Regions from separate parts of the Clostridioides sp. LIBA-2809 genome, predicted to be linked through region 1. Evidence: riboswitches for the same ligand, from Rfam matches in the RefSeq annotation. Region 1 holds a riboswitch; each other region holds the start of a gene.

What was found. Region 1 has a riboswitch for cyclic di-GMP ahead of ACTG44_RS15685 (SrtB-anchored collagen-binding adhesin). Riboswitches for the same ligand answer to the same signal wherever they lie in the genome.
Region 2: another riboswitch for cyclic di-GMP. It lies ahead of ACTG44_RS10405 (SH3 domain-containing protein); the one in region 1 lies ahead of ACTG44_RS15685 (SrtB-anchored collagen-binding adhesin).
Region 3: another riboswitch for cyclic di-GMP. It lies ahead of ACTG44_RS18110 (Cys-Gln thioester bond-forming surface protein); the one in region 1 lies ahead of ACTG44_RS15685 (SrtB-anchored collagen-binding adhesin).
Region 4: another riboswitch for cyclic di-GMP. It lies ahead of ACTG44_RS19315 (type II secretion system protein); the one in region 1 lies ahead of ACTG44_RS15685 (SrtB-anchored collagen-binding adhesin).

The regions. Positions count from the first base shown of each region.
Region 1 covers NZ_CP197004.1:3,316,253-3,324,273, reverse strand. The annotation lists gene ACTG44_RS15710 (calcium-translocating P-type ATPase, PMCA-type) at 1-21, shown strand, start outside; gene ACTG44_RS15705 (prolyl-tRNA synthetase associated domain-containing protein) at 137-676, opposite strand; gene ACTG44_RS15700 (LysR family transcriptional regulator) at 803-1,669, shown strand; gene ACTG44_RS15695 (alpha/beta hydrolase family protein) at 1,978-3,597, shown strand; gene ACTG44_RS15690 (cation diffusion facilitator family transporter) at 3,830-5,008, shown strand; cyclic di-GMP riboswitch class II at 5,134-5,219, shown strand; gene ACTG44_RS15685 (SrtB-anchored collagen-binding adhesin) at 5,332-8,021, shown strand, end outside.
Region 2 covers NZ_CP197004.1:2,165,531-2,173,551, forward strand. The annotation lists gene ACTG44_RS10395 (TetR/AcrR family transcriptional regulator) at 97-699, opposite strand; gene ACTG44_RS10400 (hypothetical protein) at 853-1,251, opposite strand; gene ACTG44_RS10405 (SH3 domain-containing protein) at 1,602-2,090, opposite strand; cyclic di-GMP riboswitch class I at 2,175-2,268, opposite strand; gene ACTG44_RS10410 (FtsX-like permease family protein) at 2,785-5,115, shown strand; gene ACTG44_RS10415 (ABC transporter ATP-binding protein) at 5,126-5,887, shown strand; gene ACTG44_RS10420 (NTF2-like N-terminal transpeptidase domain-containing protein) at 5,990-6,835, shown strand; gene ACTG44_RS10425 (hypothetical protein) at 7,255-7,419, opposite strand; gene ACTG44_RS10430 (carboxymuconolactone decarboxylase family protein) at 7,742-8,021, opposite strand, start outside.
Region 3 covers NZ_CP197004.1:3,831,626-3,839,646, forward strand. The annotation lists gene prdA (D-proline reductase (dithiol) proprotein PrdA) at 1-1,045, opposite strand, end outside; partial or broken gene ACTG44_RS18100 (D-proline reductase (dithiol) proprotein PrdA) at 1,186-1,608, opposite strand; gene prdR (sigma-54 dependent transcriptional regulator PrdR) at 2,047-3,807, opposite strand; gene ACTG44_RS18110 (Cys-Gln thioester bond-forming surface protein) at 4,179-6,308, opposite strand; cyclic di-GMP riboswitch class II at 6,324-6,409, opposite strand; gene prdC (proline reductase-associated electron transfer protein PrdC) at 6,846-8,021, opposite strand, start outside.
Region 4 covers NZ_CP197004.1:4,100,601-4,108,621, forward strand. The annotation lists gene ACTG44_RS19305 (type II secretion system F family protein) at 1-348, opposite strand, end outside; gene ACTG44_RS19310 (GspE/PulE family protein) at 360-2,036, opposite strand; gene ACTG44_RS19315 (type II secretion system protein) at 2,181-2,666, opposite strand; cyclic di-GMP riboswitch class II at 2,827-2,912, opposite strand; gene ACTG44_RS19320 (ribose-phosphate diphosphokinase) at 3,753-4,703, opposite strand; gene glmU (bifunctional UDP-N-acetylglucosamine diphosphorylase/glucosamine-1-phosphate N-acetyltransferase GlmU) at 4,797-6,176, opposite strand; gene spoVG (septation regulator SpoVG) at 6,389-6,667, opposite strand; gene purR (pur operon repressor) at 6,823-7,701, opposite strand; gene murC (UDP-N-acetylmuramate--L-alanine ligase) at 7,920-8,021, shown strand, end outside.

The DNA.
Region 1 (8,021 bases):
AATCTTAGTATTAAAAGTTAATTTTTTGTAAGACCGCAAAGTAGCATATATTATGACTTTGCGGTTTTATGTTTTATACAATTATTTTGGAGTTATTTTAATATTATATAGTTTCTTTCTATAATATTTCATTATATTACAATTCGATTATAGATGGTGTATGATTTACGAAAGGTAAAAAATCGTGAATGATTTGTTTTGTTTTAATTTTCATATAACTGGTAGTAGTACCATCACTACATCCATACCATTCTTCATTGACAACGCCTTTGTCAAAAACGATTTGTACAGTATTATCACTGTCAAGTATAGCACTGAAAATAGTTGCTGCACCAACTTTAGTTCCTAACATTGTTTCCATGAATTCAGCAGGAGCAAAAGAAACTCTAGACACTCCTAATGCGTTGCTAAAATTAGTTGATTTAAATGGTTTATCCCCTGGCATAATAAATAGATAAAAATCTGTTTTTTGTCTATTACAAAGAAATAGAGTCTTTACCATTTTCATATCCAATTTTTTATCAATCTGAACACAGTCTTCCATTGTAATTGCTTCATCTGTCTCAACGCGTTCAAATTCAATATTCAAATTTTGTAATATTTCGTATACCTCTTTTTGTAATGGAGTATCAAATTTAACTGGTGCTTCTGTATAAATATCACTTATAAAAAACATGATTTATTTCCTTCCTTTCCGTTTAAAATCCTATGGGCATAGTGTATCATAAGGTTATAAATTATAAAAGCGAATGTTTATCATAGAAAATATGACAAAATCAGATGGATGTGAGGTGTACACAGTATGGATATGAATATTCAAAAATATATGGCATTTGTTAAAGCTGTTGAATCTGGAAGTTTTACAAAGGCAGCGGATATGTTAAAGTATTCGCAATCTGGCATTAGCCGTATGATTAATGATTTAGAAAAAGAATGGGGGGTATCACTATTAGAACGTAGACGTTCTGGGGTAAAATTAACTTCTGATGGTATGAAATTATTACCTTTTGCTAAAGGTGTATGTAATGAATATTATAAATTACAAATGCAAATAGAGGAATTGAATGGATTGAAATCAGGGATTATACGAATAGGAACCTTTTCAAGTGTGGCAACTCATTGGCTTCCAAATATTATTAGAGAGTTTCAAAAGGACTATCCTAATATTGACTATGAATTATTACTTGGTGATTATACAGAAATAGAAAATTGGATTCTAGATGGTAGAGTTGATTGTGGTTTTTTAAGACTGCCTACGCTTCCAGAGTTTGAAACTATTTTTTTAGAGCAGGATAAATTACTTGTGATTTTACCTGAAAACCATCCTCTTGTAGAGTGTGAATACTTTCCAATTGATGAACTTTGTAATTATCCTTTTATGTTATTAGAAAAAGGTGCAAAAACAGAGATTTCTGAGATATTTGAACGCCACAATATTTCTCCTAAAGTTCATTTTACAACATGGGATGATTATGCAATTATGTCTATGGTGGAAAGTGGCTTGGGTATTAGCATATTACCTCAGCTTATTTTACAACGTATTCCTTATCGTATTGTGGCAAAGGAGTTGGAAGTACCAGCTTATAGAAATATTGGTATGGTATTAAGGGACAAAAAGAGCACATCACTTGCAGTGAAGAAGTTTATAGATTATATAAAGTATAAATAAATACAAAAAAAATCAATGAAAAAACTATTTTATATGTAAAAATATTATATAAAAGTAAAATTTTAGAGCTTTAAATTAAAAGATATCAGAAATAAAAAATAATATTATAAATAATACTTGGGAAAAATAATAGCATGACAATAAATCTATGAAGAAAAGGAACTAATAGTATAAGGTTACTTTAATAGAATTCAAATAGATTATCCGAATAGATAGAAAGATTAATAAATAGATATTAAGTTATAAAGAAAATTTACTAGAAATCCAATAAATCATATCAAAATGGATATATAGAAAGGAATAAATTTATGAAATTTAAAAAATGGATTAGTATGATTTTATCTATATCAGTAATAAGTGCTCTGTTTGTAGGTTGTACAAATAAAGCTAATTCTAATGAAACTTCAAATGAAAAAATATCATACGAAATAAATTCAACAAAAAATAATGATAATAAGATTGAATCTAATAAATTTAGTTTAGGAACATCAGAAATAGTTATAAGAGGAAAGACAATACCTTTTAAGATAGAAGGTATAATATCAGCTCCTAAAGAGATAAAAGAAAAAGCACCTGTAGTATTAATCTTTCATGGGCAACATGGAGATGGAGAAAATGATTTTGAAGATGGATTTAAATATCTTACTGAAGATTTAGCGAAAAATGGTATTATAGGAGTATCTATTGATACTTCAGTAAACTATACTTTTAAGTATGGAGAACCTGTAGAAAACGAGAGAATCACATATTTAACTCAGGCTTATATAAAAGCATTTCAAGATGCAAATGAGGGAAATAAAAACGGATTTGGAGTATATCTTAAAGATAAAGTTGATTTAAATAATATTGGTCTTATAGGTCATTCTGTAGCTGGTTCTGGTGTATTCAAAATAGCACAAGACCAAATACAAAAAGAGTTTAAGGGAATAAAAGGAATTATATCACTTACACCAGCCTATAATAGTCCGATAGAAAAGTTTCCAGATATACCAACAACAATAATAGTATCAGAGTACGATGGAGATGTTATTCACAGTGGAGATGATATTTTTCATGCTATATCCTTAGATAAAAATAGAAAAAGCCCATTGGGACTAACTTATTTAGTAGGTGGAAATCATAATGCATATAACTCAGTTTTGGGAGAAAAGGAATTTTCTGCACCACGAGATACGGATGGGACTTATCCTGAAAAATTATGTAAAGAAGAACATAGAGATTTCTTTTCTAATTATGCAGTTGACTATATGAAATCTATTTTTGACTTTGATGATAGCGAATCACCTATTTTTAGTAAAAAGGGATTGCCATATAAAATGTATGGGTATCAGACATTAAACAAAGTTAAATATAATGGTTCTTTAGATTTATTCAATCAAAAATCATTTAAAGATATAGATTCAAGTGATGTTGATACAAAAGAGGTAGTTGAATCAGAGAGATTAGATAAAGATACTGCAAAACTTTTTAGTAATATAAGCTCAAGTGAAGATGTTGATTTATTGCAAGTTGATTGGAAATCTAAAGAAGCAAAAATAGAGTTACCTTTAAGTAATAAAAATTTAAAAGATTACTCTGCACTAAAATTTAGATGGGCGTTGAATTCTCCTAGTGAGTTAAATAGTAAAGATAAGAAGGTTTCAGTTAAACTTAGCTTAATTGATTCTAAAGGAAAAGAAAGTAGTGTAATAATGGATAATGATAAAGTGTCTGCTATAAAATATTTTGAGGGTAAAGCTGTGAGAGATGAATATGTAGAAGGAAAATTTATGGAGTTTTGGTCAAGATATACTCCAGTAAGTGATACAATAATACCTATTGAAAAGTTTAAAAACATAGATTTATCTAATGTAAAAGGCATTAAATTTGAATTTGAAAATCCAGATACAGGTTCAATTATGTTAAATAAAATAGTTGGTATAAAATAGTAATATAAGTCCTAGGTAAAATTATAAAATATCTAGGGCTAATTTTGTTAGACTTCAAGAATTTAAACTGAAAATATGTTGCTTTTATAATGGCTGTATGAAAATAAGGCTAATAATATCTTATTAAGATAGAGTAACTTTTAAGAATTTTATATACAAATTATGTTATCATAAATAAAGATATAAATTCTAAAATTTGTTAATAAAATAGAAGACAAGGAGGGTAAGTTTTATGTTTTCAAAAATCCTAGTCAAAACATTTATCAAAGATAGTGAAAATGTTCAAAATAGAGATGTTAGAAATAAGTATGGTTATGTAGCTGGTGTAGTAGGTATATTATCTAATTTACTTTTATTTGTAGTAAAGGTGTCTATAGGTATGCTCACAGCAAGTATAGCCATAATGGCTGATGCATTTAACAATCTTTCTGATATGGCATCTTCAGCAATAACTATGATAGGATTCAAATTAGCAAGTAAGCCAGCTGATAAAGAGCATCCTTTTGGACATGGAAGAATAGAATATTTATCCGCATTAATAGTAGCATTTATGGTGATGTTGGTAGGACTTCAATTTATAAAGTCATCTGTAGAAAGGATAGTAAATCCAGTACCTATAAAATTTGAAGTAATACCTCTTGTACTTTTAATTGCTTCTATAATGATTAAAGTTTGGTTAAGTAAATTTAATAAATTTATGGGAAATAAAATTAATTCTTCAGCATTAAAAGCAGTTTCACTTGATGCTTTAGGAGACGTATTCACATCGAGTTGTGTAGTAATATCATTTGTTATAGCTAGGTTTACTAGTTTTCCTATAGATGGCTATGTTGGTATTGCAGTATCACTAGTAATACTTTATGCTGGATTTTCACTTGTAAAAGATACTATAAATCCTCTTCTAGGAGAAGCCCCAGATGAAGAAATGGTAAAATCCATTATAGAATTATTACTATCTTATAAACATATTATAGGGACACATGATTTAATAATCCATAACTATGGAGTTGGACGATGTATTGCATCTATACATGCAGAAATTCCATCAAATATAGATATAATGGAAATTCATGAAATCATAGATACTGCTGAGAGAGAAATATCTGAAAAATTGGATATATATTTGGTAATTCACATGGACCCTATATGTCTTGAAGATGAAGAAGTTATGTCAGCAAAGGAAGAACTTGAAAAAATACTTAAGAAAAATAGTCTCGTAAAATCTATGCATGATTTTAGAATAGTTGGAAAAGGAAATAAGAAAAATTTAGTGTTTGATATAGTAGTTAATCCTTCTGAGTTCTCTAAAAATATGTCAGAAGAAGATTTAAAAGAAGATATAACGAGATTAGTTAAGGAGATGAATCCTGAATATAATTGTGTAATTGTTGTGGATAAGGATTTTATTTAATGATTACCTAAAATTGTTATAAGGAAAAAAATGTAAAATATATAGACAATAAGATATAGTCATTATATAATATAAATATATAATTGTATTTAGTATGAATATAACAATTTTAATTGTTTTTTATAAAATATTATAGAGATGTTGATGTATGTCTTATTATTGGGCGCCTTATGGACATACTGAGTCAGTGGTGCAACCGGCTATGAATATAAATTTATTTATTTTCATAGCTTTTTTTGTATAATTTTTTGATAAAAATTAATTTAAATGGGATATCAATGGAAATTTATAAACTATAGACAGTATAGAGGGGAGAAATCTATATGAAGAAGGGTAATAAAAGGGCATTATTAATAAGCTTAATTATGATTTTAAGTATGGTAGTATCTACAATATATCCAACTGTATCTTATGCTTCGGAATTAGGAGATAACAGTCAGAGTCAAAATAGCTCAACTAGTTCATCAAGTGGGGAAGAGAAGCCATCAGATAATAAAAAGCCAGAGCAGACTCCAGAAGGAGAGAAGCCATCAGATAATAAAAAACCAGAGCAGACTCCAGAAGAGGAGAAGCCATCAGACAATAAAAAGCCGGAACAGACTCCAGAAGTAGAAAAACCATCAGATAATAAAAAACCAGAGCAGACTCCAGAAGAGGAGAAGCCATCAGACAATAAAAAGCCGGAACAAACTCCAGAAGGAGAAAAACCATCAGACAATAAAAAGCCAGAGCAGACTCCAGAAGAGGAGAAGCCATTAGACAATAAAAATACAGAGCAGATTCCAAAAGAAGAGAAGCCATTAGAAGATGAAAATCTATTAAAAACTTTAGAAGAAGAACTTAATGAAGAGAATGAAGATTATGGATTCATTATAAAAATTAATAATAGTACAATAGAAACTGAATCAATGAAAAAAATATCATTTAAATTAACTTATACTCCAACATCAAAGGGAATACAAGCAGGTGATTCAATAACTTTCAAGGTGCCAGATGTATTTAATAAAGTTAATTTAGATTATACAAGTGAATGTTTTGATAAAACAGAAAGTAATGGAGAATACACACTTACATTTAGAGAACTACCTAATGGTCAAAGTATAATGCAAGGGAAAATAGGTCTAGAAGCATATGTTAAAAAGGTTGATGAAGAAACAAATACAAAAATTCATATTGAAACTACTGGAAAGATAGAAAGTGGAAGTGGAGATGTGGATGTAGAAATAAAGCCTGGAGATAAGGACGATGTAGAAGAGGCTAAAGGAACACTTAAAAAGCTTGTTGAAGGAAGAAAATCAACTACTGTATTTATGCCAGTTAAAAATAAAGATATAAATTATAGTATACAAGTAAATGAAAAACAGGAAGAATTAAAAGACATTATTTTGTATGATGAACTTCCAGAAGGGTTGACATTGGTAAATAATTCTGTGAGTGTAGTAGCAAGTGATGGGAAAGAAGTGAGTGATTTTAACATTGAACAGAATACAAACTCTATCTCAGTTAATTTTGGGAATATAGATAAAGCGTATACAGTTAAATATAAAGCTAGAATTAGTGATGAAAATGCAAAACATGATAATAAATATAAAAATGTAGCTAGGATAGAATCTGATGGTAAGAAGGTACAAGAAGACGATGCTACTGTAAGTGTATTTGATAGAGGTAGCGATTATCTTTTGACTAAAGGGCATTCAGGAGCAACAAATATTACTCAAGTTGGTCAAGTAATAAACTATCAGATTTCAGTAAATGATGATAAGTCACCAATAAGTAATGTTGTTATAACAGATAACATACCAGAAGGTATGAGATTAACTACAGCAGGAGAAGCTGGACATGATTTTAGAGTTGTAGAAATTCCAATGAATGGAAGTTGGACTCCTTGGAGTAAAGAAAAAATTGCCAACAACATTTCGTATAAACTAGAAGAAAAAAGAAATGAAAGTGGTCAAGTAGATAAAGTTATAACTGGATTTACAATTAATCTTAGTAAAGAAGAAGTAGAATCAAAATTTTATATAGCTTATACATTAAAGGTTATTAGTATTGAAGATAGTTATACAAATAGAGCTGTTCTTGATGCAAATAACAGTAAAGTTGATAAAAGTGATGAGATAAGTTTTAAGAAGAATTCTGGATTAATAAGTGCAAAAAAAGAAGTTGATAAAAAAGTCTTAAATAGCAATGATAATCAGATTGTTAAATACAAAATAAATATGTCAACTTATGGTGTTTATGATTCAGGTCAAGTAAATCTTTTGGATAAAGTAAATCCAGCTTTAAAAATATCTAATATAAAATATTCTGATAATCTTGAACTTAAAAAAGAAGCTGGAGATGGAAAAAACACTATAAGATTAGTAAATAAATATGAATTTAAGCAGATAAAAGAAGGCGAACCTGTGCAAAGTTGGGTTACATTTGATGCAGATTTCACGGATGTAAAAGTTGGAGAGACTATACAAAATGTAGCTCAGATTAATGGCTCAAGTCCTCCTGGAGTAGAAACTACTAAGCAAGGTTATGCTTTTGAAGCTAAAAAAGTAGATGCTTTAGATAAAAGCGCACTTTCAGGTGCTAAATTTAATTTAGAAGATGTATCTGGAAATGTAGTAGTTAAGAATTTAGTTAGTGATGAAGATGGTATAATTCAATCTAGTGTAAAAAAACCAGGAACATATTATTTAGTAGAAATAATGGCTCCAAGTGGATATGAAAAATTAAAGGACAAAATCAAAGTTAATATTGATAAGAAAGATATTGGTAGAATTGTGGATATTGGAAATATAGAAAATGTAAAACAAGAAAATCCACCAGTACCACCAAATCCAGATGAACCAGTAGTAAATCCACCAGTGCCACCAAGTACAGATAAACCAAGTAAATCATCAAGACCATCTGACACAGATGAAATAGTGTTGAATCCACCAATACCACCATCAGATGATGTGGTAAATCCTCCTATACCAGAGGTAGTGAATCCACCAATACCACCATCAGATGATGTAAT
Region 2 (8,021 bases), 1.2 Mb from region 1:
ATAATAATATTATTTTTTCTAAAAAATGTCAATATATTTTTATAAATTTAAAAATATATTTTGTAATCTATTTTTTCTAAAACATAGTAAATTAAGTTATGTATTTCTTTTTAAATCCAAAATTCTATAAACAATTCCTTTAATAGTCTGTTTTTTTTGCTCGAATTCTTCCTCTGTTAATTCAGTTAATGAATCTTGATGTAATATTGAAAATGATGAATAGAGAACAGCATTTGCAAGTTCTAAGTCTGTTTCAATCGCAGAACTCCCAATCTCACCTTTATCACGCATAGAGTTTATATATTTTGCTATATGAGGAACTAAACTCTTTAAAGTTAATTGATTAAGTGCAATTTGCATACTCCAATGAAATTTACCTGATTTGAATATTTTATATTTTGAAATACTTTTTTGTAATAACTCGAATACTGCATCAATTTTTAGGTTATTTGCTACACAATCATCATATAAAATATCAGAAAAGCTTTGTTCATATTGTGCTAAAAACAACTTTATTACTTCATTAAATATTTCATCCTTTGATTTAAAATAGTGATAAAACATGCCAACTTCTCCACCAACACTATCTAAAATCATTCTTATAGAGGTGTTCTCATATCCATACTCTAAAAACAACTTAAGTGCATTATCAATAAGTTCATCTCGTTTACCACCATTTAATATTCGTTTTCGTGCCATTTTTGTATCTCCTTTTAAACAGCATATTATTCCGTTCAAATTATATCATGCTATTAAATAAACATCAATAATTAACAAAACGTTGTTCTTTAAATTACCATCTAATTAATAATAAAATCACATAAAACAACTATATAATTTTCATTGTTGTATTTAATAAAATTTCTTCTTCTTTCTTTTAATAAATATTAATATAACTAAAACTATAACAACAAACATAACTATTATTGACAGTATCAATTTTGATAAAATATTATATCTTCTTATACCTCGACTTTTGTGTCTATTTAGAATTCCATGTCCATAAGTTTTAGTTCTTGTAGTTCTTTTTTTTAATTTCACTCTACTTTTACTAGATTTGCTACGTTTGTGTCTACTTTTAGATTTAATAGTTTTAAACCTAGTATTATTAGATTGATAATTCTCTTGTGTTGAAAAAATGTATACACTAGAATCAGTAATAACGTCTGCCTCAACTTGTAATGGATTTATAATGCTGATTATAAGTAAAAAAGATATAATTACTCCAATCAACTTTTTCTTTTTTTTCATATTTTCCCCCTCATAAAAACTTATATCTAGTTTATTATAATATATATTAAAGTAAAAATTACAAAATTTTTCAAATTTCTTATATGTTTTCTTATCTTTAATATTATTTTTATTCTATAAAGTTTCTCTTTTGTTAAAATTCTTTAAATTAATAGTAAATTATGATACTTAGTACACAAAATACAAATTAAATCTACTTTCAACTAAATTTTCCATTTATAATTAAGATAGCTTAATTAATTTATTCTGTTTAGTATTATAATAATGATTTTTACAAAAGAAAAAGAATCCTATGATTAGGATTCTTTTTCTGAGATTTATTAGTGTATTTAAAGCTTACTAGTATCCAATTATGATAAACTTAAACATTCTTCTATATACTGGTTATATACATATCCACAATATCTTTTTCCACTTTTATCAATATTCACTCTTGCCCATTTCCCAACACTATAACATACTTCAACTTTAAAACCATCAGGAATTGTAGTTATAATTCTAGAGTCTAATGTTCTATCATTTCTAAGTTCTAAACTTAGACCATTTGTTCTTATATTTCCTACATAATTCTTTTTTCTATCTTTTACCATGTTGTTACTATTGTTTTTAACATTGCTTAATTTTTCTAAATATTTATAAAGTAACCATCCTTTGTCATAATTACTTTCAACTTCTGCCCATATTCCATCAACACATTTTAGCTTGACAATTTTACCTTCTGGTATACTTTTCAACTTCATACTATTTATGTCTGGTCTTTCTCTTAAATTTAATTTAATTTTAGTCTTAAAATTGATGCTAGATTCGCCAAAATTTTTTAACATTAATTCAGATATCATCTTAAGCCCTCCTCTTGCCAAATATTAAGTTATTAAAAATATATACTTTCAACAAATACTTTTAACAAAAAGAATCATTATCTTTTTGGCAACTGGCTGACATGACCTTTATTACATAAAGATTTTAGTCCCTATAGCTTTGCGTCATTAGATTTATCTAATATTGCCTATATCTGAATAATAACATAATTTGAACAATTTAAAAATAATATTACCTCAAATTTTATATTAATTAAATATAAATTAAATTTTTAATTAATAATAAGCAAAAAATACCTTTATATTTATTAATTTAATTATTGTTCTTCATAATTCATCTAAAAAATAGTAATTTATCTATGATACTATTACTTTTAACAAATCTTTTTTAATAAATATTAACACATAAAAATAATCAATAATTTTTTATATACTTAATTAATATTAAAAATTATTGATTAGTAAAAAACTAAAAATAAAATATATTAATTATATTCTTTTTTAAAATTCTTACTAATTTCTTTAGGATATATTTTGTATAAACACTTTATCATAAGAAGTTTATATTTTACTTTTTTAATAACTTGACAAAATAGTAATATTATTATATTATCATTATAGACCGACGGTCAGTTTAAATTTTTATATATCTATGACTAATATAAAATAAATCTAAAATATTCAATACAAAATTTTTAAGAAATGAGGATTATTTATGCTTAAGAGAATATTATTAAAAGATTTAACTCGAAACAAAGTGATAACAATTGCTCTATTTATTTTTATTTTGCTTGCATCAATGCTGGTATCTAGTGCAACGAGCATCATTATAGAACTAACTGATTCCATGACTTCTTTGTTTCAAAAATCCCATGCGCCTCATTATGTTCAAATGTATTCTGGGAAATTAAATCAAGAAGAAATTGACAAGTTTTCAGCTAAAACTCCATATGTAAAAAAGCAACAAACTACTGAACTTTTAAATATAAATGGAGCTAATATTTTTTTAGGAAATAAAGGAGAAAATCAGGCTAATAGTGTGCTAGAAAATAGCTTTACAAAACAAAATGATAAATTTGACTTTCTATTAGATATGGACAATCAAATAATGCAAATAAAAGATGGGGAAATAGGAGTTCCTGTATACTATATGAAACAATGCAATTTAAAAATTGGAGATACAATAAAAATTATTAATGGTAGTTTCTTTATGGAATTTACAATAAAAGATTTTATACGTGATGCACAGATGAACCCTTCTCTTGTTACTTCAAAGCGTTTTTTAATCAGTGATAATGATTGGGATACTTTAAAAGCTACTATGGGGGAAAGCGAATATCTAATTGAATTTCTCTTAAATGATATAAATAAAATTAGTGAGTTTGAAACACTATATCAATCAACTAAGCTCCCACAAACAGGTACATCAATAACTTATTCCACTTATAAACTACTAAATGCTTTGTCTGACGGAATTGTAATTGCTATTGTCATCTTAATTAGCATTCTTCTTATTACAATTTCTATTTTATGCTTACGATTTACTTTAATTACAACGATTGAAGAAGACTACAGAGAAATTGGTGTTATGAAAGCCATTGGTATTCAAAATAGTAACATCCAAAAACTATATTTGATAAAATACGTATTAATTTCATCTTTTGCAAGTTTTCTTGGCTATATATTGTCGTTATTCATAGGAGTTTTTTTTACAAAAAATATTTATATTTATATGGGAACAGTAGATAAAGATATCTTTAGTATTCTTATTCCATTTATAAGTTCAGTTCTTGTATTTGTAGCTATTGTATTCTTTTGTAAACTTATACTTAAAAGATTCAAAAAAATATCAGCAGTTAATGCATTAAGAAATAATCATTCTACAAACTCTGTAATACATGGATATAGCTTACAGCTATACAAAACCAAAATGACAAATGCCAATATATTTCTAGGGTTAAATGAAGTAGCAAGAAAATTTACTGTCTATGGATTGCTTTGTTTTGTCTACATGATTTGTATTTTCCTTATGATTGTACCACTTAATTTTCTAAATACTATTCAATCACCTGAATTTATCACTTATATGGGCGCAGGTAAGAGTGATATTCGTATTGATTTATCACAGACAAATCAAACCCAACATCTTTTTAATTCTATATTACAAAAAATTAACGATGACAATGATGTTGAAAAATATGAATCCTTTACAACAAGTTCATATAAAATAAAAAATAAAAATGGCAAAGTAGAAAATATGAAAATAGAAAATGGAAACTTTAAAACTTTCCCACTTACATATGTAAAAGGTTCTGCACCAACAAAAGAAAATGAAATTGCACTATCTGTTATAAATGCAAATGAACTAGAAAAAAGTATTGGAGATAATTTATCCATTTTCTCAAAAGGTAAAGAGTTAACTCTTACTGTTAGTGGCATATATCAAGACATTACATATGGTGGTAAGACTGCAAAAGCTATGCTACCATCTAAAAAAGATAATGTTCTATGGCATGTCCTAAATTTAAATTTAAAACCTGGAGTCAATGTAGCAGATAAATTAGAACAATACAGTATTAGTTATTACCCTGCTAAAGTTACAGATATAAATAATTATATAAGTCAGACATTAAGCTCTATTATCAACCAGTTAAGACTTGTTATAAAATTAGCTGTTGTCGTATCTATTGTAATTTCTTCACTAATTACAGCAATGTTTTTTAAGATGCTCATTACCAAAGATACACCACAAACAGCAACTATGCTTAGTTTAGGATTTTCTACTAGAGATATACGTATTCAATATATTACCAGAGCTTTATTAGTACTTATAATCGGAGTTATTTTAGGAATTATTATGGCAAATACACTTGGACAAAAAATATCTGGTTTACTACTTTCTGGTATCTCAAACCTTCAATTTATAGTAAATCCATTAATTGTATATATACTTTGTCCATCAGCTTTAATTCTCACAGTATTAATTACAATTATAGTAATTAATAGAGCAATCAATAAAATAAAAATTATGTCTATTATAGAGTAAGGGGTATGTTATGAATAATATTGTAGAAGCTAAAAAAATTATTAAAGAGTATACTATTGCTAAAGGAAATACACAGCAAGTTTTAAAAGGAATAGATTTATCAATTCAATATGGAGAATTTATATCTATTATGGGTGCTTCTGGGTCTGGTAAATCAACATTACTGCATAACATAAGCGGAATGGATAAATTAACATCTGGTATAGTCAATTTTTCAGGTGAAATGATTTCTAATATGTCCGAAGAAGCATTATCAAAACTTAGATTAAAAAATATGGGCTTTATATTTCAACAAAGTAATTTACTTAAAAACTTAAATATATTTGACAACATAATTCTCTCAGCTTACTTAAATAAAGAAGAAAGTCGTCAAATAATCAATGAACGAGCGACAAGACTTATGGAAAAAATGAATATTTCGGAAATAAAAAATAAGGATATTACTCAGGTTTCGGGAGGTCAACTTCAAAGGGCTTCCATATGTCGTGCTTTAATTAACAACCCGAAAATTTTATTTGGAGACGAACCTACAGGTGCACTTAACTCCAAGCTAACAAATGAAGTAATGGATATTCTTATAGCTATTAATAAATTAGGAACAACTATTATGCTTGTAACTCATGACGTCAAAGTAGCAGCAAAGACAGAACGAGTATTATTTATGTCTGATGGTATGATTGTTGGTGAAATTAAATTAGGAAAATTTAATAGTAATGATTTAAAAGAGAGAGAAAATAAACTAATAAGTTGGTTATCAGAGTTAGGTTTTTAATTTTATTAAACTATCTTCTTTATATACTTTAAAGCTGATGACTTATTCAATATTTGATGCTAAAATATAATTAATAAAATTTAATTATTAGGTGATTACATTATGAATATTACTAAAGGCATAACTTTACTCTTAACATTATCAATTGTAATATCTGTAGCAGGATGTTCTCTAAAAGAAAGCGCTAGTGAAGTAGCAAAAAAATATATTGATAGAATGAACTCTGGTGACTATGAAGCAGCATATAGTTTATTAAGCAAAGATAGCAAGAAAAAAATTAGTCAGGAGAATCTTGAAGAATTTCAAAATATTTTAGTTAAAACAAAAAGAATAATTAGTTATAAAATAGATAAAGAAAAAACCATAGAAACTTATAACTATGACGGAAAAAAGTATAAAAATGTAGTTAAATTAGAAGAAACTTTTGAAATAAAAAATCTCCTTTATAAAAAAGATGATTCTTTAAAGGTGAATAGATACTTTGTAGTTGAAAATAACAAATACAAACTCTTGTTGTATGAAGATTTCAAAAAAGAATTTGGTATTAATAGTATGGATTTTGCTCAACTTAAACTTGATGATTTTGGACTAAAAATCTTTGAAGAAGTTGAAGTCATACTAAAAAAAGCTATTAGTATTAATTCTACTGACTCAAATCTTTATTATGCACAGGCATGTAATTATATGCGTTTCGATGGATTTCCTGATTATCCAGATGCCACATACGATGCTTTAGACTCAATTAATAAGTCTTTAAAGTTCCTAGATAAAAAGGATTCTGACTATAAAAAAAATGCAAGCAATGTGTATAACTTAAAAGGAGTTATACTCATGTTTCATAAAAGATTTGATGAAGCTCAACAATACTTTAATAAAGCGTTATACTTTAATAAAGATAATGAAGATTCAAAACTTAATCTAGATACTCTAAAAAATAATCTACTGTAAGTATTTAATTTTTACCTATAGAAAGTATTTTTATATATGATTCTCTACAAAATCATAATTTCTATAAAACTGATTATAATTTTAAACTATAAAGACTTATTGCTATATAAATATTAATCTATAACAATAAGTTTTTTTATTTAAATAAAAAACGAAACTGTTAAAACTTAGAAAAACTTAGTTATAGAGATTTAAATTAAAAGTCTTAATAATTTTTCAATTATATTCTTAATAAGATATTACTAAATTTACACGTCTAGATTTAAACACATTTATTAAATACTCTACACAATGCATATGTAATCACTTAAATTACATTATCTCTATAATATATAATCTAAACATTAGAATATTATCCAAAAACAATAAAAAAGAAGGTATAAAGAGCTACCCTCAAGCTCAATATACCTTATAAATATCTAAACTTCATTTTTCACTAATTTTTCTATATCTTTGATAATATGTTCTTTAGATTTTTTTCCAGCTATAGCATCAAAAATTGCAACAGCTTTTTTTTCTCCAAACTTTTCTGCTACATCATTAAAGTCTAGAAATCTAACACTTTCTTTTGGTTTACCAAACATATAACACCTCTCATATATTTTTATATATTTATTATAACTTCTATATGTTTATTTTTCACCAATAAACGTTAGACAAATTAGTGCCTTTATTTTTTTAGTCTGATTTTACTTTCAAAATTCTTAACAAAAACAGTTTATTCTACTCTATAAATAAAAATAGACAATTTAATTTGTAGGAAACTTGATAATAAAATACAGTAAACAAAACTTTGTTTGTAAAAGTTTTTTATTAAAATTTATGAGAATTATAAAAAATTAATAAAAGAATAAAATTTAATTCAATTTCAAACAACCTATTATCAATAAATTATTGTTATCAAAATTATATATTAAACTCTTCTAAAACCTTTATTGCAAACCTTGCATTTGGATATGTAATAGACCCACCACCAATTACACCTATTTTTATTGCTTCTATAATTTCATCCTTACTTGCCCCAGAGTTGATACACCCCTCAATATGATAACAAATACATTCATCACATCGACTTAAAATAGAAATAGCTAATCCCATTAATTCCTTATTTTTTTTGCTTATAGCTCCTTCTGAATAAGTCTTATCATCAAGACTTCCAAATACTCTAAAAAATTCATCTGTTTCA
Region 3 (8,021 bases), 520 kb from region 1:
CGTCAACTACTAAAGAGTTGTCAACTGTTTTTAATGCTTCTCTTATTTCTTGAGTTACATAGTCAAATGCACGGTGAGCAGCTAGAGGTCCTGGTCTTTCCATGTTAGTTCCTGCTTTTATTGTTACTTGACCTTTGATGAATATTTCACCTTTGTCAGCAGCACCTGGTCTACCCCACATCATAGTAGTATTTAACTCACCTTCTGAAGAACCGAATTCACCTATTTGAACTCCATTTTCATCTGTACCAGTTAATACCATTACAGCTCCATCTATAACTCTAGTTATACCTGAACCTAATTCGCCTTCTTCTTTAGTAGCGATTGGTTGTATATCTAATACAGCTTCACTGTAAGTTTCATATTTATCAGGAGTTATTATTTCTAACTTCATATCTACAACTAACTCTTGAGTATCATTAGCTTCTTTACATATTTCTTCAGCATTTCTGATGTATAAAGTAGTTCCTTCTATTTTAGTTTCATCAGCAAATTCAACTTTGTCTATTTTAAAGTGTTTTTTAGTTAAGCTTCTTAAAAGTTTCTTTTCTGCAACTTTTGGAGCTACTTCTACTGCACCTGCTACTGGAGCAGCAACGTTTGCTACTGGAGCAGCAACTCCTGCTTGACCAGCTACTGATAAAGGTATTTCTAAACTTATATTTTTACCTTCACCTATGTGTATTTTAACTGTTTCACCTAAAACTCCTGTGCTTACTGGCACTACTGCTTCTAAAGCTGCTGGAGCTTCTTCTACTACTGCTTCTTCTACTACTTCTTTAGCCTCTCCTGCTTTGTATCCTTCTACGTTTTCTGTAGTCATTGGAGATAACGCATCTAAAGTTTCTTTTAACTTAGCTCCTAGTACTTGACCTATAGTTAATCCATTTTCTGGTATTGTTAATAATCCAGAATCCTCTAAGTCTGCAAATATTGCTGGATCTTCTAAGTTTTCTGGTGCTATTATTGTTCCCGCTTCAAATCTACAACAACATACTGCTGGGTCATTTGCATGGGCTTGAGCTGTTTCTAAAGTTATTGACATAGTATAAAATACCTCCTTACATTATTTTCTTATTTATTATTTTAAATCTCGATTCCTCAACAGGTAACCCCTTAACTGAGGAATCAAGTAAATTAAAACCTACTTAAATAGTTGTATTTTAACTATTATTTTTGTGGTACTACTCCCATTTGAGTAGCAATTGCTAAAGGTATCTCTAAGTTTATATCTTTACCTTCTTGTATGTGTATTTTTATTACTTGACCTGTTGTAGCCTGTGTCAAAGTAGATACAGGTGCTACTGGAGCTTCTACTACTTCTTCAGTAGATTCCTCAACATCCGTTTCTGCTGTTTTATACCCTTCTACATTATCTGTAGTCATTGGAGATAAAGCATCTAAAGTTTTTGTTAATTTAGCTCCTAATACTTGACCTACTGTTAAATGATTTTCTGGTATAACTAGCAATCCTGAATCTTCTAAATCTCCAAATATTGCTGGATCTTCTAAATTTTCTGGTGCTATTATTGTTCCTTCTTCAAATCTACAGCAGCATACTGCTGGGTCATTTGCATGAGCTTGAGCTGTTTCTAAAGTTATTGACATATAAAAATGCCTCCTTCTTTTGATTTTTAATTTATATTGATACCTTAACACTTTTAATAATAAACATTTTTACTGTTCCCTACTAACAGCTCCAAGTGTTAAGATTTTTAAACTACATAAGTCATCAAAATTATTGTTTTTTTCTCATTTGAAGTCACCTTATATATAAGCAATTCCTATGCCAACTTATTAACAAAAAGATTTTTTCTATAATAGATTCTTCTCTTATCGCTATTTTTAGCCAAATATCATATAAATATTTATTTAAAGCAGTTTATTTTTTATGCTTGTAAACATTTTCTCAAACAAAAAAAAGTGTCAATTTATCAACACTTTTTCATTTTTTTTAACATACCCACATACATAGCATTGTTATAGCCATTGATTTTGCTACATTTCAAACTCGCACTTATTATTTTGTCAAAATTTAGTCATGTGTCATATTTTAGACACATCTATTTTATACTGGTCTATCTTATAATACAATGTAGTTCTTGGTATATTTAATATCTTAGCTGCTTTAGCTTTGTTTCCATTAGACATTTTTAAAGCCTTTGTTATATTTTTTACTTCAATCTTTTGAGTAGCTTTCGTCAAATCCAAAGGATATTCCTCTTCTTCAATACTCTTATTAGTAGAATCCATCATATAACTTGGTACATCTTCCACCTCTATCCTAGAGTTTTGAGATAAAACAACCATATTTTCAATTGTATTTTTCAATTCTCTAATATTGCCTTTCCATCTGTAACTTTGAAATATGTCTATTACATCTTTACTAATTGTAAGAACAGGTTTATTATTTTGTTTACATATTTCTTCTAAAAAACTATGCACTAACAATCCTATATCTTCTTTTCTCTCTCTAAGTGGTGGTATTTTTATTTCCACAACATTTAATCTATAATATAAATCTTCTCTAAACTTTTCTGCTTTTACCATTTTCTCTAAATCTTTATTAGTAGCTGATATTATTCTGGGATTTATTTTTATTGTGGTATCTCCACCAACTCTTCTTATTTCTTTTTCTTGCAACACTCTAAGCAACTTAGCCTGCATACTAAGAGGTAAATCAGCAATTTCATCTAAAAATACAGTTCCATCTTTTGCAAGTTCGAATATACCTATTCTACCTTTTTTACTTGCTCCAGTAAATGCACCTGATTCATACCCAAAAAATTCGCTTTCAAATAACTCATTTGGTATAGCACTACAGTTAACAGGTATAAACTGACCTTTCCTCTCACTATAATCATGAATAGCTCTTGCAAATACTTCTTTACCTGTACCACTTTCACCCCAGATAAATATACTACTATTAGTTCTAGCTACTTGTTTTGCAATCGCTTTCGATTTTTCTAATTTATAGCTTTTACCTAAAATTTTGTCAAAGCTACCTTTAGATAAGTTTTTAACTTCATTCTTTAAATATTTCAAAGTATCATTTACTTTTTCAAGCTCAAGAGCAAGTATCTTGGCTTCTGTAACATCAACCTCTGTACATACAACACCAATAAATTCTTCCTTATAAAATATAGGATTTGCATGAACTAACGCATACATATTTTCTTTTTTATCCGTAAAATATAAGTCACTCATACCGATTTTACTATTCAATACTTTCTCTGAGATAGTATTCTCCAAAAATTCGTTCATCGGTCGACCGACTATGTCTTCAGATTTTATATCATACCTTTCCTCCATAAACTTATTCCATAATATAACTACACCTTCGTTATTTATAGCACAAATTCCTTCTTTAATTTGTCCTATAATATATTTTAAAGTCAAACCATAGTCTTCTAAGTGCATATATAGATAATCTCTAATATGTTCTTGTTTTAATACACCAATAATTTTATTATCTCTAAGAACAGGAAGAATTCCTATATTTTTCAATATCATTATATCTCTACACTCATCTAAGGTTAAACCTTCGCTGACATATATTACATCCTTTTTCATTATAAGTTTTACTGTCTGGCCTTCATATTTCTTATGCATGTCATAAAGATTATGTATATCTGTCATAGATATAATACCTTTTAATTCACCAGATGAATCTATTACCATTAGAGTTTTTGTATTGCTTTTTATCATTTCTTTTATTGCATCTTCAATTCTTGTGTCTTCGTCTATAGTTGTAAATTTTGTATCCATTACCTCTTCTACTTTTTTTACTTCTGGTATCGAAAACATAAAGTCCCCCCTTTATAGTAGTACATAATCAAAACTTATTTATACATATTTATTCTAGCATATCATAATAACAATTTATTCAATAATTAATATTAAAATTTCTTAAGTGATTATTATACAGATTTCTAATACAAATTCATGTAAGTACTAAAATGAATACTTAAATCTATACAAATAAAATCAAATGAATTATACCTTTAGTATGTTATTTTTTCAATACTATTTTCACCTTCAAATTATTTTTCTATTCATAAAACAGTTAACATCTATTTTTAAAAAGATTATAGTTACATAAAAAAATGCCTCAAAATGATTTTTAAATCAATTTGAGACAATATATTTTAAAACTTAATAACAAGCAGTATTCTGTATTAGTTTTTTACTCTTTTAGTTTGATACACCAATCCACAAATTGCTATAATACCAATAAGTATATATGGCATTATTTGCGTTTCATCACCTGTTTTTGGTGATTTTACCACTATATCATGTGCTGGTGGCACTGGTGGGTTTATTATTGTATCATTTTTTGATGGTACTGATGTATTTTCTACTATATCACTTGATGGTGGTACTGGTGGATTTATCACTGTATCACCTGATGGTGGTATTGGTGGATTTATCACTGTATCATCTGATGGTGGTATTGGTGGATTTATCACTGTATCATCTGATGGTGGTACTGGTGGATTTATCACTGTGTCATCTGATGGTGGTGATGGCTTAGGTTTATGCCCGTTTGAGTCATTATTATCATTATTTGGTGGTATTGGTGGATTTACATCTGGGTCTCCATCCGTTGGTACACCTATATTGAAATCAACTACTTCACCACTTTTTTGTTCTATTGTATAGCTCAATAAATTTTGCTTACTAGCTGGTAATACAGATGAGTGGTCTTTTTCTCCAAAATCAAAAACTGTCTTAAAATATTGAATGGCTTTTGGGAAAATATAATCATAAGATAATGCAGATACCTTATCTTTTACATTTGGCTTATCTATGCTCTTAAGTTTAAACTTTTGTTGTGTTGAAATCTCTACTTCACCTGTACCTATTACATTTCCGTTTTCATCATAAGCAGTTACTCCATCTGGTAATTTCAACTTAACCACACCACTATAACCTACTAGGGCTATAGATTCTGTTTCATAAGTTCCATCTTGAATTTTATCAAATTTAATATCAGTTAAACCACTACTTAAACTAGGTTTTCCTGTATCATTTGGCTTTAACTCATTACGACCAGCTTCTAATAATGCTTCTAAATAAGCTTTTCTATTTATTTGAGCTTCCTTGTCTTTCAGATATTTAGCTTTTTCTTCTTCAGTATTTGCATTCTCTATCAATCTATCATAAGAATCTATAAGAGTTTGATAAAGCTTAAGTCTCTCTTGTTCATTCATTTGCCCAAGCATAATCCAAATTGCATCTTGAGTTGCAAAATGAATCATACCTTCATATTCTTTTCCACCTAAATTAAATTGTTGCTTATATCCAAATCCATCAAACTCAGAACCTGCATATAGTATAGATTTAATTGCATCTTCATTTTTATTTTCTTGACCATTAAAATCTTCTGCTGGTAAGTATGGACTCTTATTTTTATTACTTGGAGATTTTAAATGATTATTGTAACAAAATGCAGTTTGTTCTCCATCTTCACCTTCTATTACATATTTACCATCCTTATGGCTTGCACCTATAAGACCCTCTATTACATAATCGAAAGTTAAAGTTTTTGTAATATCATCAAATCTTAAATCAAAATAAGGTCTATTTGAACCATCTGTTTCTTTTAATAAACAACTATTCTTTACTTTTGAATTTTTATTATTAGACCAAAAGCTAGTATTTCCATCTCGTGAAGTAAGTACCTCATAAATTTCTGACTGTTCATCTGTTTTTACATCATTTTCGTCTTCCCAGAAATTATATACAATCTTATTTATTTGAGATACAGTAAGATTAAGAATATCTTCAATGTTCTTCTTCAAACTCATTTCTTCCACTTCTAATTTTTCTTCTTCTGATGGTATCATTTCATTTGGTACTTCTTCTAATGATGGTTTATCCCCATCTGGTGTCTCTCCTACTGTTGGTTTTTCTCCATCTGGTGTCTCTCCTACTGTTGGCTTCTCTCCATCTGGTGTTTCTCCTACTGTTGGTTTATCCCCATCTGGTGTCTCTCCTACTGTTGGTTTTTCTCCATCTGGCGTCTCTTCTACTGTTGGTTTCTCTCCATCTGGCGTCTCTCCTACTGTTGGTTTATCCCCATCTGGTGTCTCTTCTACTGTTGGTTTGTCTCCATCTGGCGTCTCTCCTACTGTTGGCTTCTCTCCATCTGGTGTTTCTCCTACTGTTGGTTTCTCTCCATCGAGTATTATATCTTTTCCATCTACTTCGTCAGCATAAGATATTATTGGTGCAAATGCAGTAAATGCTATACTAAAAGCAATTACTAAACTAATTATACTTGATTTTTTAATTTTTATTTTCAAGATTTTCCTCCTATTTATATTTATAGCAGGTTGCACTACTAACTCCATATATCTTTTAAGTGCCCAGGTTTAAGATATACTTCACAGTTTCTATAAATAGGTTTTTAGTAATTTTTAATTCTTATTTTTAAGTATTTTAAGTGCACTTTTTATGAATATCCTAAAATATAATCTTATTATTTAAGATATTCTTGATTAATAAAAGACAAAAATATATTTTCACACTAAAAAAGATACCATAGAGTATCTTGATATAACACAAAAACTTTACCCTGTTGGATGATTGACTTCATTAAATTTTTACTTGTCAATATGGCCACATATTTGAGTCTTTATTTTTGTCTAATATAATTTTAATAGCTATTTCCATCATTATACATTATGCATTACCTTTTGTCTATTTCTTCCATATTATTTATATTATTCCATAATCTTATCGTCATATTGCAACAAAAAACATCCTTAAAGTAATTTTTCAAACTTTTCTAAGGATGTTTTTTTCATATATTTTTATATTATATTATTATTTATATTATATTATTTTATTTTTAATCTTACGTCACCTTTTATTCTTCTTATTAATGGGTGATTAACTGTTCTCATTACATGGTCAGTAATATGATATACACCTAATTTTAATTTTGGTGCAGAACCCATTACTGTGTTACTACAGTCAGTACAGTTTCCTATTAATATAACTTCTGCTCCAGCTTTCTTAAATTCTATACATTTTTGAGCTTGTCCTGGACAGTGTCCTGGATTTTCACATTTTAATGCACCTTTAATTTCTTGAGCTTGTTTACATTTTTGAACTGATACTATATCAGTAACTCCCATTTTAGCTGCTATGTCTCTCATTCTTTCTTCATTAGGTCCACATGCACAGACTAAAAGACCCATTTTTCTCTTTTCATTAACAAATGGCATAGTAACTATTATACCACCACTAGTTTTAGTTATTGGAGTATCTAAAGTAGTAGCTTTACCAGTGAAAGGTCCTCCTAAGATTATCTCTCCGTATTCACCTTTTATTCCACCAGCTCTTTCAATTAATTCTCCAACAGTAGTTCCGATAGGTACATCTTCAAATACTATAGATTCTTTTCCACTGTTTAATTGTCCAACTACAGTTACATTTTTAGATATAACTGGTCTTTTTTGCTCAACAGCTTCTACTATTCTAGTTAATGTCTCTACATTTATTACTACTGCATTAGCTTCTGAAGGTAATTGAGTTGGCTCAAGTAATTTACCTAGAACATCTCTTACTATCGCTCTCTCTTCTCCCATTGGGTACATGTCAACTAGTTCTGCAACTTCTATGTTATCTCCTGGCTTTATTACTTTTTTGAATGCTGCTATTGCTTCTGGATGCTTGCTTTTTATTGCTAGCATACCTTTTCCAGCATTAGTAACTTCCATAGCGTATTTTATACCTTGATAAACTATTTCTGGTCTTTCTTCTATTTCTTTTATGTTGTGAGCTAATAAAGGTTCACATTCAGCTGCATTTGCTAATATTGTTCCACCTTTTAAATCTATGTTTAATTTTATATGAGTAGGGAATCCTGCTCCACCCATTCCTACAACTCCAGCTTCTTTAATTAAGTCAAGTATACTTTCTCCTTTTAATGGTTCAAAAGTATCATCTTGTACTTCATCAGCTTCGATTACTATAGCTTGGTCATTTATTTCACTTATTTTTCCACTAAC
Region 4 (8,021 bases), 780 kb from region 1:
AATAGTAGAACCTATTTTTATTTCTGCTACTATACGATTAATCTCTTCTCTCAAGGTAACATTAGTTGACCTTCTAGCTAATGTTTCTAGACCTGAGATACTATTTATACCAGAAGATACTATAATAGCAAACTGTCTACAAAAGTGGCTTATCTGGTCAGCTCCTAAGTCTTTTTTTCTCTTTCTACTAAAGACACTTATGTTTTTACTTTTACTTTCTTTAATTTCAAGAACTCTAAGATTTCTTTTTCTAAGGAGACTTCTAGCTTCATTAAAATCATTGGCTTCAATTACATCAGTTTGTTTTTTTCCATCCTCTTTTATTACTGTATACTTAAAACTTTTCATAATATCATCCTTTAATCAGTCATCAAAATTATTCTAATCATTTCTTCTACTGTTGTCTTTCCATTTAAAACCTTTTTAACTATATCCTCTTTCAGACTAATCATGCCTTGTTTTCTAGCCACCTTTAAAATTTCTCTTTGATTGGCAGATGAATCTATTAACTCTTTTATTTCTGGTGTAATTTCAAGCATCTCAAATATACCTAGACGCCCCTTATATCCTGTATTATTGCATCTTTCACATCCTTCTCCTTTATAAATAGTTACTGATTCATTTACATCAATACCAAGAGCCTTTTTTTCTCCAATGTCTGCTTCATATGAAACCCTACAATGCTCACATATTTTTCTTGTAAGTCTTTGAGATATTACCCCTAAAACGGATGAAGTTATCAGAAAACTTTCTACATCCATATCTAAAAGACGTGAAATTGCTCCAACTGCTGTATTTGCATGTAATGTACTTAAAACTAAATGTCCTGTAAGAGAAGCTCTAATTGCTATTTCTGCAGTTTCAGTATCTCTTATCTCCCCAACCATTATTATATCTGGGTCTTGACGCATAAAAGCTCTAAGCCCACTGGCAAAGGTAAGACCTGCTTTTTCATTTATCTGAGATTGATTTACACCAGGTAATTCATACTCTATAGGGTCTTCTATTGTTAAGAGGTTTCTATTTTCTGTATTTAATTGATTTAACATTGAATATAGTGTAGTTGTCTTTCCACTTCCAGTAGGGCCAACTACCAATATAAGTCCATAAGGAGTGTTTATCAACTCGTCATATATCTTAGAGCCATGTTCATCTATTCCTAGTACTTCTTTACTAACCATAAAATTACTCTTATCAAGAACCCTCATGGCTATCTTTTCATCCCTATTAGTTGGCATTGTAGAAACCCTAAAATCTATAGGTTTGTTATCTACTTTTAAATAGATTCTGCCATCTTGCGGTATTCTCTTTTCAGATATATTTATATCTGACATTATCTTGATACGACTTACTACTGCTTTGTATGGTGCTGAGTTCATCCTCATATATTCCCTTAACATTCCATCTATCCTAAATCTAACACGCATGTAATTTTCGCTTTGTTCTATATGTATATCACTTGCTTCCATTCTAACAGCATTTTCTAGTATGTTGTTTACTAATCTTACTATTGGAGCTGCATTTACATCTTCTTCAAGTATTACTGTTTCTCTTACTCCACCAGTTCTATTCTTGTTGTACTCAGTCATAGCTTTATTTATTTCTGAATGTGCATAAGCATGACCTATTGCTTTGTTTATATCTTCTGCACTCGATATAAATATCTCTACATCTTTACCTGACATACGTCTTACATCTTGAACTGCTTCTCTATCTTGTGGGTCTGACATGGCTAGACATATCTTGTTTCCATCTATTTTGAATGGAAATACAGCATATCTTTTGCATATATTTTCTGGAACCATTTTTGTAGCTAATGTGTCTATTTCTGTTCCTTCTAAAAATACACTTTCTATATCCAAAAGTTCTTTTAATACACTTATTAATAAGTTACTATCTATAAGACCTTCTTGTACTAGAAATTCTCCTAGTCTTTTTCCACTGTTTTTTTGCTCTGATAATGCCCATTTAAGCTGGTCTTCTGTTATGTATCCTTTTTCAACCAGTTTGTCTCCTATTCTAACTTTTTTAGCCACAGATTTCACTCCTTTACTATCTCAATTATATCATCATTTGTGATTGGACATTAAATAAAATAGTATAAAAGACAGGAAGATTTTCTTCCTGTCTTTTTTATTATATTTATCATTAAGTTTACATATAATTAAATATTGAAGATACTACTCAGCACTAGTTTCTAAATTATCTATAAGAATTATATATATTTTACCATTAAAAGCATCATCTAACTCATGCTCTTTAGCTACATCTACATTTGTATAAACCTTATCTTTTCCTATGTCAGATACTAGTTTATCTGCTTGTTCTTTTGTTATTGTTACGCCATCTATCAATAATGCTAATTTTTTACTATCACTAACTTTAACTAAACCATAAGTTCCACCAATATCAGAATTTTCTATATCAGATTCCAAGTATGATTTTAAGTGTGTTTTTATATCTGTAGGTAATGTGTTAGTATCTGCATAATAAGATAATGCTGCACTCTTAACTGAACTATAATCAGACTCAACACTTGCTACCTTAGCCTTATTTATATTACTAAATAAAGCTGGAACTGCTACTACTGCTAATATACCTATAATTGCAATTACTACCAATAATTCCACTAAAGTGAAACCTTTTTTATTCTTTCTTAACTTCATTTTTATTCCCCCTCAAATTTTTTAATTAATACTTACTTATAATATATCTGGTTAAAAATCTAAGTAAAATTATTTACACGTACTAACCAGATTTATTTCTAGCATATAACCATTTTAAAACAAAAAATGCTATGAAAATAAAAGTATCCATAAATAAATACAATTCCATAGCCGGTTGCACCACTAACTCCATATGTTCTAAGGTGCCCAAATCACAGAACATATATCAACGTTTCTATTTTTATTAAATTCAGGGTAATGCATAATTATATATACATATCCACTTATATTATATAATAGTTACCAAATTTTATCAACTAAGTTTATATTATTTATATATACCAATAATTTACATATTGAAACACAGTTCATACAAATAATTATACTATACAAAAAAAGAAACATCTCCCTACAATTATCATATATCGTAAGGAGATATTTATAAATTATCATTTAGTTTTATCATTGTCATTTCCATCCTTTGCTAATATTTATTTGAAAGCTAGAAGCTATTACAATATAGTATTTTATTAAAATCATCTATTATAAACATTCTATCTCTTTTAATTATGATTCAGCCACAATCACTATATAAATGAAACTCTTCATTTACAGATATGCTCATTGTGCAAAATTACTTTCTTTACAGTAACTTTATATAATCCAGAACCCTCTCACAAACATCAAAGATATAGAATAGATACTATTTTCAATTCTTATAAATAAACTTTCAATAGACTTTTATATTCCTTCTAGATTGTGGCTGAATCATTTAAGTATTAGGGGTTCATCTTCTGACCTTCCCATTGGAAACACCTCTTTCTTTGTTTATATTTACATAATACTACATAATCTGAAATTTTTCAATACTTTTTCCAAATATTTTTTATATTCATAATATTCATTATTTATGCACTTTTTCATATTTCTTTTTACGTATCTATTATAAATTCTAAAACATAATCTTTTTCTAAAATCGCATATACTCTTATAATAAATAAAAGACAGCTCTATAAATTTAAGTATCAAAAAAGAGTTGCTCAAAAGTTTTATATCCTTTTAAGCAACTCTTATAAGTCCAATAAATTAGAATAATTTACTTACTGATTCGTTAGAGAATATCATTCTTATAGCATCTCCAAATAAAGGAGCTACAGTTTTTATCTTTATTTTATCTATTCTTTTTTCTTCAGGAAGTTGTATAGTATCAAGAACTATTAACTCACTTATCTCTGAATTAGAAATTCTCTCAATAGCTGGTCCTGATAATACACCATGAGTACAACAAGCATAAACATCTTTTGCACCAAACTCTTTAAGTGCATTTGCCGCATTAACTATTGTTCCAGCTGTATCTATCATATCATCTAATAGTATAACATTTTTACCTTTAACATCACCTATTAAGTTCATAACTTCACATACATTAGCTTTTGGTCTTCTCTTATCTATTATAGCTATTGGCACTTCTCCATTTAAAGAATTAGCAAATTTTCTTGATCTAGTAACACTTCCTAAATCAGGAGATACCACTACTAAATCTTCTATTTTCTTTTCATTGAAGTAATCTGCTAATATTGTTCCACCTAATAAGTGGTCTAGTGGTATATCAAAGTATCCTTGTATTTGAGCTGCATGTAAATCCATTGTTAATACTCTATCTGCTCCAGCAGCAGTTATTAAGTTTGCAACTAATTTAGCAGTGATTGGATCTCTTGCCTTAGCTTTTCTGTCTTGTCTTGCATATCCATAGTAAGGAATAACAGCTGTTATTCTTCCTGCTGATGCTCTCTTTAATGCATCAATTAAGATTAATAACTCCATTAAGTTATCATTTACTGGGCTATTAGTAGATTGTACTACAAACACATCACAACCTCTTACTGTCTCGTTCATGTTTACACATATTTCACCATCACTGAATGTACCTACTTCACAGTCTAGCACTGATACACCTATATAGTCAGCTATTTTCTGTGCTAACTCTTTCGATGAATTACCTGCAATAATTTTAATCTCGCTTCCGCTAGTATTCATTTATGTAACCCTCCTGAAAATTTTAAAATCCTAATGAATATAATTTATAATAATTTCGAGCTAAATTTATTAGCCAAAATAATAAACTAATGATTACTTACCTTCTTCATCTTTTTGCTTTTTCTTCTCTACCCAGCCTTCTTTAATAACTTGTCTTTCTCTAGCTATTGCCAAAGCTCCATCTGGAACATCGTGTGTTATTGTTGAGCCAGTTGCTATATATCCTTTTTCTTCTACAACTACTGGTGCAACTAGGTTGGAATTTGAACCTATAAATGCATTATCTTTTACTATTGATTTAAATTTATTTTTACCATCATAGTTTACAAAGACTACTCCACATCCTATATTTACATTTTTACCAACATGTGCGTCTCCTATGTAAGAAAGATGAGATGCTTTTGAACCATCTTCTATAATAGCATTTTTTACTTCAACAAAATCACCTATTTTTACATTGTTTCCTAAGTTACTCTTTGGTCTTAAATATGCATATGGACCAATAGTAGTATTTTCTCCAACTTTACTATCAATTATAGTTGAATTTTTTACTTCTGTACCATCACCTATTTCTGAGTTTGTTATAGATGAATTCATTCCAATTATACAATCTGAGCCTATCTTTGTTTTTCCTTGTAACATAACACCTGGATATATTATAGTATCATTACCTATCTCAACATCAGATTCTATATAGGTAGAGTTAGTGTTTATTATAGTCACTCCATTTACCATATGAGATTCATTTATTCTTCTTCTCATAATCTCTTCTGCTTTTGATAATTCTACTCTTGAATTAACACCCATAAGCTCTTCAATAGTTGAACCTGCAAATGCACCAACTTTAAGACCTTTATCTCTCATTATTTTAGCAGTATCAGTTAAATAATATTCGCCTTGTGCATTGTTATTATTTAACAAATCCAATGCTTCTCTAAGGCTCTTACCATTGAAACAATAAATTCCAGAGTTTATCTCACTTATCATTTTTTCTTCTGAATTTGCATCTTTTTGTTCCACTATTCTAAGAAGGTCGCCCTTCTTATCTCTTATTATTCTACCATAACCTGTTGGATTTCCAACTCTTGTTGTAAGAACTGTGGCATGATATTTATTTTCTATATGATATTCAAATAATTTTTTTAGTGTCTCTTCCTTTATAAGTGGAGTATCTCCACAAAGTACAACTATTATATCTTCATCATTAATATATTCTTTAGCCATCTTTACAGCATGTCCTGTTCCAAGCTGTTCTGTTTGCATAGCTATTATAGTTTCTTCTGCTAGTTTTTCCTTTACTACATCAGCTTCATGCCCCAAAATCACAACAGTATCTTTTACACCTGATTTTTTTGAAACATCTATAATATGGTTAACCATTTCTTTTCCACATACTTTATGAATAACTTTTGGGTATTTAGACTTCATTCTTGTTCCTTTGCCTGCGGCAAGGATTATAGCTTTAAAGTTCATTGATACACTCCATTCAATCTAATTTAATTTTATTCGTATTATTCTCTCAATCAATATACATTATAATACATTTATTTGACAATTTGTATACAACATATACATTATCACTAATAATATAGCACTTTTTTACTAAAAAGTACATATTTTAATACAAATTCTACATTTAAAAAGAGCCTAAATGTTCGGGCTCTCTCCATTTTATATATTTATTATTATTCAGCAGCTACTTCCCATTGAACTAATGCTTCATGATATGCTTGTAAAACTGCATCTTCTAAAACTTGTCTCATTTCTGCATTTATTGGATGAGCTATATCTCTGAAATTTCCTTCGCCTACTTTTCTGCTAGGCATTGCTATAAATAGGCCATTATGGCCTTCTATAACTTTTATATCATGTACTACAAACAAATTATCGAAAGTTATTGAAACTATGCATTTCATCTTACCTTCTTCTGTTAATTTTCTTACTCTTACGTCAGTTATCTTCATACCAAAATATCCCCCTTTGATTTTGACAGAAATTAATTTATATTAAAATTATTATCGCTGGAATAAATTAATATAAACTGTTTTTTAAGTAATTCTATGAACAACTAGGGATATCCTCTTTTTATTTTTACATATTTTTCTAAATATTTTTTTTATTAATCTTCATCTATCTCAAATTCAAATTCTGAATCTTCTTCATCTAAATCTTCATTTCTATATTCATCTTTAAAAGTCTTTAAATTTGGCTCTACTACTATTTTATCTCCATCGACATCCAACTGAATTAATGAGATATAATCTTTTACCATCTTTTCTGAAGGATTTGTTGTAGATATGAATACTCCAGTACCTATAACTTCTGCACCAAATTCATTCATAAGGTCTACCATTCCTTTTATAGTACCTCCACCCCTCATGAAATCATCTATAATTATAACTTTACTGTCTGGCTTAAGGGCTTTTCTTGGCAAACTCATACTCTCAACCTTAGAGCTTCTATTTCCACTCACATATGTCATACTAAGAGTAGGACCTTCTGATACTTTTATATCTTTTCTTATTATAACTAGAGGTAAATTCATAGCTTTTGCAGTCATAAGTGCCATAGGTATACCTTTTGTCTCCATTGTCACAACATAATCTGCATCTACATACTCAATATTTGAGGCAAATATCTTTCCTATTTTAGCAGCTATTGTAGGGTCATAAATTAAATCAATCAAGTATAAAAAACCACCAGATAATATTCTAGACTTGTCGCATATTTTCTCACATAATTCCATTAAGAACTCTGCATTTTCTGCTATAGAAGTTTTAGGTATATATTTTACTCCTCCTGCTGCTCCTGAGATAGTTATAACTTTACCTAAATGCAGTTTTTCAAATACATTCTTTACGACTAATAAATCTTCACTTATTGTTGATTTTGCTGCATTAAATTGATTTGTAAAATAACTTAATGTATATATTTTATTTGGATTGTCAGATAGTATTTTAACTATCGCTCCAATTCTCTCTGTTCTTTTAAATTTCATTACTATTTCCTCCTACAAGTACCTTTATATAACGTTAAACTAACTAATGCATAACAATTCTTATTGTGGTATAATATTACTTATGTTTTATTATATTCAAAAATAAAATACATATAATATTATATGCATATTAATTATAAAATATTGAACATTATATTATTATACCACAAAAATAGTTCATATTGTAGGACTTAATTAAAAAGAAAGGTGGTTTTATTATGAATATACACTTTATAGGAATTGGCGGTATCAGCATGAGTGCATTAGCTGAAATATGTATCAATAAAGGTTACCAAGTTTCAGGTTCGGATTCAAACGAA